Regions from separate parts of the Methyloprofundus sedimenti genome, predicted to be linked through region 2. Evidence: predicted binding sites of a transcription regulator. Region 2 holds the regulator's gene; the other holds the start of a gene.
The links. Region 2 encodes HrcA, which represses chaperone genes, less so after heat shock. Its sites were predicted from a motif close to TNTTAGCACTCNNNNNNNNNGAGTGCTAANA; they were not measured.

Region 1 (4,077 bases), on a different contig from region 2:
TATCAAATCAACCGCGCATAAGCTACGCGCAATGGCAAACATTAAAGTAACAATATCATGTCAAAAAAAGCCCAAGAAATTGCAATTCCGAGAAAGATTGTACAAAACCTGTTACACCATGCCCAGCAAACATCTAAGCAGGAAGTCTGCGGACTGATCAGTAGTCAAAATAATACGCCTTACCGCGTTTACCCTATTAAAAATACGGCAGACCAGCCGGAACGTTTTTTTAACCTTGACGCACAGCAACAAATTCAAGCAATGGCACAAATGCGTGATAATCATGAGCAGCTATTTGCTATCTATCATTCTCACCCTACAGCCCCGGCCATACCATCTGACACTGATATAGAACTAAGTACTTATCCCGAGGCACTGACCATTATCATCTCACTAAAGACCAAGGGCGTCCTGGAATTACGTGCTTATCAAATGCATGGAACACAGCCTGTTGAGATACCGTTACGTTTAACATAACCCTTCGCAGTCGGCGTAAGGCATAAACCGAGTATCTCGTTGTACAGAAAAGCGCGTAAAATCACGCGGCTATTGACAGCCCATAAATTTAACTCTTATTCCTATCTGACAGAATGTAATGCCACAACTTAATTCAAGACATTAAAAAGCCCCTCTACCTTTCGATAGAGGGGCTTTTTAATAAAGCAAAAGGGACAAATAAGCGTGTAAGCTTACATCATACCGCCCATTCCACCCATGCCGCCCATGCCCCCCATATCAGGCATTGCATGACCTTTATCATCAGATGGCTCATCAGCAACCATCACTTCTGTAGTAATCATTAAGCCCGCAACAGAAGCTGCATTTTGTAATGCAGTACGTGTTACTTTGGCCGGATCCAGGATACCCATTTCTAACATATCGCCGTAGACACCCGTCGCAGCGTTGTAACCAAAATTACCTGTACCGTTAGCTACTTCGTTGTATACAACAGACGCTTCATCGCCTGCATTAGTTACAATTTGACGTAACGGCATAGACATAGCACGACGTAAAATATCAACACCGACTTTTTGATCATGATTAATACCTTCAAGGCCATCAAGTGCTGATATAGCACGTACAAGTGCAGTACCACCACCCGCAACAACACCCTCTTCTACTGCAGCGCGAGTTGAATGCAAAGCATCTTCTACGCGTGCTTTTTTCTCTTTCATTTCAACTTCAGTGGCTGCACCAACTTTGATAACCGCAACACCACCTGCTAATTTAGCAAGACGTTCTTGTAATTTTTCTTTGTCGTAATCAGAAGTCGCTTCGTCAGCTTGAGCACGAATTTGTGCAACACGGCCTTTAATGTTTTCTTCAGAACCTGCGCCATCAACAATTACAGTATTGTCTTTAGTGATCTGAATTTTCTTGGCAGTTCCTAATTGATCCATTTCAACTTTCTCTAAAGATAATCCAATTTCTTCAGAAATGACGGTTGCATTGGTTAATATCGCAATATCTTCTAACATCGCTTTACGACGATCACCAAAACCTGGTGCTTTAACTGCCGCAACTTTAACGATACCACGCAGGTTATTAACAACTAATGTTGCCAATGCTTCGCCATCAACATCTTCAGCTACGATAACTAAAGGGCGACCCGCTTTCGCAACGCCTTCTAATGTAGGTAGCAAGTCGCGGATATTAGAGATTTTTTTATCGTACAACAAGATGAATGGATCATCTAGTTCGATACTCATGCTTTCCTGGTTATTGATAAAGTAAGGAGATAAGTAGCCACGATCAAATTGCATACCTTCAACAACATCTAATTCGTTGTTCAAGCCAGTACCTTCTTCAACCGTAATAACGCCTTCTTTGCCTACTTTTTCCATCGCTTCAGCAATGATCTGCCCTACAGACTCATCAGAGTTTGCAGAAATTGTACCTACCTGAGCAATCGCCTTGTTATCAATACAAGGTGTTGCTGAAGCAATAATAGCTTCAACAGCTTTAGTAACTGCCAAATCAATACCGCGCTTTAAATCCATTGGATTCATGCCTGCAGCCACTGATTTTAAACCTTCATTTACAATCGCCTGCGCTAATACAGTCGCAGTTGTTGTTCCGTCACCCGCTACATCAGAAGTCTGTGAAGCAACTTCTTTAACCATTTGCGCACCCATGTTTTCGAATTTATTTTCTAATTCGATTTCTTTCGCGACAGATACACCGTCTTTAGTGATTGTTGGTGCGCCAAAGCTTTTATCTAAAACTGCATTACGACCTTTAGGACCTAAGGTTGCTTTTACTGCGTTTGCTAAAATGTTAACACCATTGGCCATTAACGAACGTGCGTCATCACCGAATTTTACTTCTTTTGCTGCCATGTCTTTATTACCTAATTATTTGTTAAATGTTAGTATGAATTTTATAGATTATTCAGGCTTAACCTAAAACACCCATAATATCGTCTTCACGCATAACGATCAGTTCTTCACCATCGATTTTAACTTCGCTACCCGAGTACTTACCGAATAGCACTCTATCACCGACTTTAACGTGCAACTCATGCACTTGACCGTTATCTAATACTTTACCAGTACCGACGGCTAATACTTCACCTTCGCTAGGTTTTTCAGCTGCTGATCCAGGTAAAACAATTCCACCTGCTGTTGTTGTTTCTTCTGCAACACGTTTAACAATCACACGGTCGTGTAAAGGACGTATATTCATAACATCTCCTGAAAATAATAAAAAATATCAAAATAAAAAAATTATTAGCACTCACTAAGTTCGAGTGCTAATAATAAACAGCTTTTGCAGTCTGTCAAGTTTGTGGCATCATCTGCAGTCTACTCATTTAAGATCACAGCAATATGAACGACCAACAACTGTTACGCTATAGCCGCCAAATCATGCTTCCTCAAATAGATATAGAGGGACAAGAAAAATTACTTAATGCTCAGGTACTGATCATTGGAGCAGGCGGTCTCGGCTCTCCTGCATCACTTTACCTTGCTGCAGCAGGCGTTGGCACACTCACCATCTATGATGATGATCAAGTAGATTTATCCAATTTACAAAGACAGATCACTCATTACACATCGGATATTGGGACGGATAAAGTCATTTCAACCCGGCAAACATTAAATAAAATTAATCCCGATACGAAGGTTATTGCTGTTAAGCAACGTTTACTAGGAATTCAATTAGCAAAGGAAGTATCTAAAGCAGACGTAGTGCTGGATTGCTCTGATAATTTCAGCACTCGGTTCGCAATTAATCGTGCGTGTGTAAAACATAAAACGCCACTTGTCTCAGGTGCAGCGATTCGTTTCGAAGGACAGGTAAGCGTTTTCGCAGCAGGCGATGACAGCCCTTGCTATAATTGTTTATATGCAGAAAGTGGTGAAGAGTTACAGAATTGTGCGACAAATGGCGTTATTTCTCCGATAACAGGGATTATCGGCAGTATACAAGCGATGGAGGCTATGAAATTAATAATGAATATTGGTGAATCTCTAAAGGGCAGATTGTTGTTACTGGATGGTTTATCGATGCAATGGAATGAAATGAAGTTGCGTAAAAATAATCAATGCCCCACATGCAAAGATCAATCTAACTAGAGCATTTTTATTTTTAGTTATTTGCAAGGCAGGCACTTTGCCTCCCTTGCATGTATACGTTTACTTTTTAGCTATTAAGCCTTTTATTTTATGAATTAGCGTTTCAGCCAAATCAAGAACTTTGGACTCACTATCACCGTGAGGTTCAATATCGCCAAATGGTTCGCCGCTTTTCATGGTATACATGTAAATAAAATAACCTAATGGAGCAAATGCAAAGATTGCAATAACCCACATAAAGAAAACCAGCTCAAAGATTTCTCCGACCATAACTACTCCCCTTATCTCTTTTTATTATTTTAATCAAGTCCTTAATATAACGCTCTATTTATCTATACACAAGTATTAATCAGCTAAATCATCAAAGCACTTAACGATAACCCCACAAAGTTTACAGGCTATAATCTTATATCTATGCTCTTGATAACTGTTTTAATTAAGTTGCGTAAAAAAACAGATCATCGTATACTTCGACCTAGCTTTCTTGATCAAGCTAGCA
Region 2 (4,077 bases):
GATGTCCGTTACCAAATTTAACAGATACGTTTTCAAAAAGTGGCTTGGCGCCAAATTGCATTGTGATGTTTGCTGTTGTAAGCATGATAATATTCTAGGGAGTAAAGTAACAACGACAAACTCATAAGCCTGAAGGGACAGGTAGGTATGCCGTTTATGTATGTAATATCTTTAAAAAGAGCCGTATTCTACGCGATTTCGATGTCTAAATGTGAGTAAATCAGAAAATTCTGCGACTTGAGTTTGAGCCTCAGATAAAACGGGCTATAGGTTAAATAAGTTAACGTTGCAAGTGTTGTGGGTGCAGCGGTTAGGTGCTTGAGTTTGATATTAAGGGCTTATTTGACAACATCAAGATGACAGAGACGAGTTAAACCGAACCTGCCGTGTTTAAAATTAATGACACTTTGTACTAACGGACGCGTACAATGAAGTACTTGTATTATAAATAAAGAGGAAAAGATGAAAATATTAAATTTTATAGTTATTTTATTAAGCTTATCAACATTTGCAGGCGTTGTTAATGCCGCTATTCCTCTTGAATCAGATAATCAAATTCTAGGAAGCTGGAAACTCGACACGACCAAACAGTCCGCTACCAGCAGTGAACTCATTGAACGTGAAGATACCTGGACATTTAAAAATGGCACTGTGACAATTACTAATATCCCTCGTGATGGCGGCTATTATGATCAATCACCCGTCAAATATGTTATCGAGGATGGTAAATTAAAAGTTTCGGTACTTGGCAGGGCTGGTAAATTTGAAATATTTTCACTGGAAGAAAGAGGCGAAAATAATATGGTATTAAAAGCTAAATATGGAAATATTTATCAGTTCACTAAAAAGTAAGTCGTTCTATTACTTCAATATTGTTAGCGCGCAAGCCAAATCGTAGCCTGAATTAGCTAGTATCGCGGAGCGGTATAACTGGTATAACTGCCATCCAGCTGTTGACAATTCGGTCTTTGCGTTGTGTGAAGAGAGTAAGTGGGCAAAAGCAAAAGTGCAAAAAACTCCCGGTAAGCTACCCAACAGGGAATAGCGGTTACTGGGAGCCAATACGAAATCAGAAGTAAACGCCAGCCAAAACGATCACTTAAACGCAAGTGAAACTTTATAAAGCGGGGGTAACAAAGAGATAATGCATCCGCGACCTCCGAAACTCCTATTCTCATCATAATTTGTTATTGTATTGAAGGCAGGTAGACTGAGAAAAAGGGGATTATCTTAGACAATGAATAGTTGCTGCAGCTGTTGCGAAAAATAGCTATGCGCTTATGGTCTTTAAAATCAAAGCAGTGATCAACAGTTGACAGTAAACAGGCATTGATTCTGACGATGCTGCAAAATTATTGAAATTTCACCAGGATGTCGATGTTCACATTTTAGTCGATATATTTCAGCAAAAAGCAGGTTGTTCACTAATTCTTGATGCCTCTTATTCCGGGTATACGACTTAACAACATTGCTTCTTCGGCAATAAACTGTTATTTTTCTATTCTGTCACTCGCACGACTACAGTGCTAGTAATTACTATTTGAGGCAGATGTGGCATTTACTCCTGAACTAAACGAACGCTCGCAACAATTATTAAAAACTCTGGTAGAGCGCTATATCCATGATGGTCAACCTGTCGGTTCGCGTGCTTTAGCAAAAGATTCTGATTTAAAACTAAGTCCTGCCACCATCCGCAATGTGATGGCTGACCTTGAGGATCTGGGTTTGATTCATTCGCCGCATACTTCGGCTGGACGAGTGCCAACGGTGAGTGGCTATCGTTTTTTTGTGGATACTTTATTATCCGTTAAACCCTTGCAAGACCAAGAGCTTGATTTACTGCATGATGGTTTCAGCAACCAGGAAAATGAAGATGTGGTCGGCATGGCATCTAAATTATTATCCGAAACATCGCATATGGCCGGCGTGGTCACATTACCGCGTAAAGACCTGGTCTGTTTGCGGCATATAGAATTTTTACCTTTATCCAACACGCGCGTGCTTGTTATTTTTGTGACTAACGAGCATGAAGTGCATAACCGGATAATTCATACCTCAAAAAAGTTTTCTGTTACAGAATTGCAGCAAGCTGCAAATTACCTTATTTCTTTATATACGGGGCGCAGTCTTGCCGCAGTTCGTGAAGCTGTAGTTAAAGAGTTACAGCAAGATCAGAAACGCGTCAATCAAAGTATGCTGGATGCCATTAATATGGCGCAGCTGGCTTTCAGCAATGATGAGAAGAAAGAGGATTATATTCTATCCGGAGAAACCAATTTGATGGGTTTTTCTGAGTTGTCAGATATGGATCGCTTAAAAGGATTGTTTGATGCTTTTAGCCAGAAGCGTGGCATTATTCATTTACTAGATAAATGTCTGGAAGCCGATGGTGTACAAATCTATATAGGCGAAGAGTCAGGTTATCAGGCTTTTGATCGCTGTAGTCTGGTTACATCTTCCTATTCAATCAATAATGAAGTCGTTGGCGTGTTAGGTGTCATAGGGCCAACGCGGATGGCTTATGAGAAAATTATTCCTTATGTCGATGTCACGGCAAAATTATTGGGTGCTGCCTTGAAAACCAAGTCTTGAATAGTGAGTAAGTATCCCCATGATAAAAGAATCTTTTTACAATGAGTTAATAATATTTTCTGGAGTACGATAAATGAGTAAAGATCAACCATCCCCGGAGTCTCAAGCAGCTAGCGATTTGATTGAAGGCCTTGCTGAACTTGATAATGAGGAAACTGCAGAGGCAGTTGAAGTACCAGAGTCCGAAGATGCAGAACTTTCTGTAGAAGAGTTAAAAAAACAATTGGCAAAAGCTGAAAAAAAAGCCGCTGATAACTGGGATAAAGTCTTGCGAGTTCAGGCGGAAATGGAGAACCTGAAAAGACGCACACAAAAAGACCTGGATAGCGCACATAAATATGGCCTGGAAAAATTTGCCAAGGAATTGCTCAGTGTGATTGATTCACTGGAATTAGGTATACAAGCTGCGACTAGTGATGTGCCTGAAGTTGTCAAATTAAGAGAAGGCAGTGAATTAACCGTTAAACAGTTTGAAGCAGTATTTGCTAAATTTAATATTGAAGCAATTGACCCTATCGGCCAGCCGTTTAACCCGGAATTCCATCAGGCAATGACTATGGTGCCAACGGCGGATGCAGAGCCAAATACTGTCATTAATGTATTTCAAAAAGGTTACGTTTTGAATGGCCGCTTAATACGCCCTGCAATGGTAGTGGTTGCCCAGGCTATCGCATAAAATAATTCATTTTGAAAAGTAGGCTTGAAATAAAAATTAACAACCACATATCAGATTTAACTTTTAAATATATAAACCTTTTTGGAGCATTCAATGGCTAAAATGATTGGAATTGATTTAGGAACGACTAACTCTTGTGTTGCCGTTCTGGAAAATGGTAAAGCGCGTGTTATCGAAAACAGCGAAGGCGCACGTACTACACCTTCTATTATTGCATTTACTAAAGATGACGAAGTCCTGGTAGGTCAATCGGCTAAACGTCAGGCTGTAACTAACCCTGAAAATACTTTATTTGCGATTAAGCGTCTTATCGGGCGTCGCTTTAAAGATGATGTGGTACAAAAAGACATCAAAATGGTGCCTTATAAAATCATTGAAGCAGAAAATGGTGATGCCTGGGTGGAATGTCATGGTAAAAAAATGGCTGCACCTGAAGTTTCATCTCGTGTATTGATGAAATTAAAAAAAGATGCGGAAGCATTTTTAGGTGAAACAGTTACAGAAGCGGTTATTACAGTTCCTGCCTACTTTAATGATTCACAGCGTCAGGCAACTAAAGATGCCGGTCGTGTTGCTGGACTTGATGTTAAACGTATTATCAATGAGCCAACTGCGGCGGCTTTGGCATTTGGTATGGACCAGGTGCCAGGTGATTCTACAATTGCAGTGTATGACTTAGGTGGAGGTACTTTTGATATTTCCATTATTGAAATTGCAGAAGTGGAAGGTGAGCACCAGTTCGAAGTACTAGCCACTAACGGTGATACTTTCCTCGGTGGTGAAGATTTCGATTTACGTATTATTGATTA

Region 1: a site for HrcA is predicted at 2,728-2,758, ahead of groES (co-chaperone GroES). Genes of this name have one in related genera too.

The regions. Positions count from the first base shown of each region.
Region 1 is NZ_LPUF01000005.1:23,777-27,853, reverse strand. It holds gene prmC (peptide chain release factor N(5)-glutamine methyltransferase) at 1-50, shown strand, start outside; gene AU255_RS18815 (Mov34/MPN/PAD-1 family protein) at 58-477, shown strand; gene groL (chaperonin GroEL) at 690-2,339, opposite strand; gene groES (co-chaperone GroES) at 2,398-2,685, opposite strand; gene AU255_RS18800 (HesA/MoeB/ThiF family protein) at 2,829-3,578, shown strand; gene AU255_RS18795 (hypothetical protein) at 3,639-3,848, opposite strand.
Region 2 is NZ_LPUF01000001.1:1,633,127-1,637,203, forward strand. It holds gene AU255_RS07220 (ABC-F family ATPase) at 1-85, opposite strand, end outside; gene AU255_RS07225 (lipocalin family protein) at 463-852, shown strand; gene hrcA (heat-inducible transcriptional repressor HrcA) at 1,552-2,592, shown strand; gene grpE (nucleotide exchange factor GrpE) at 2,666-3,268, shown strand; gene dnaK (molecular chaperone DnaK) at 3,362-4,077, shown strand, end outside.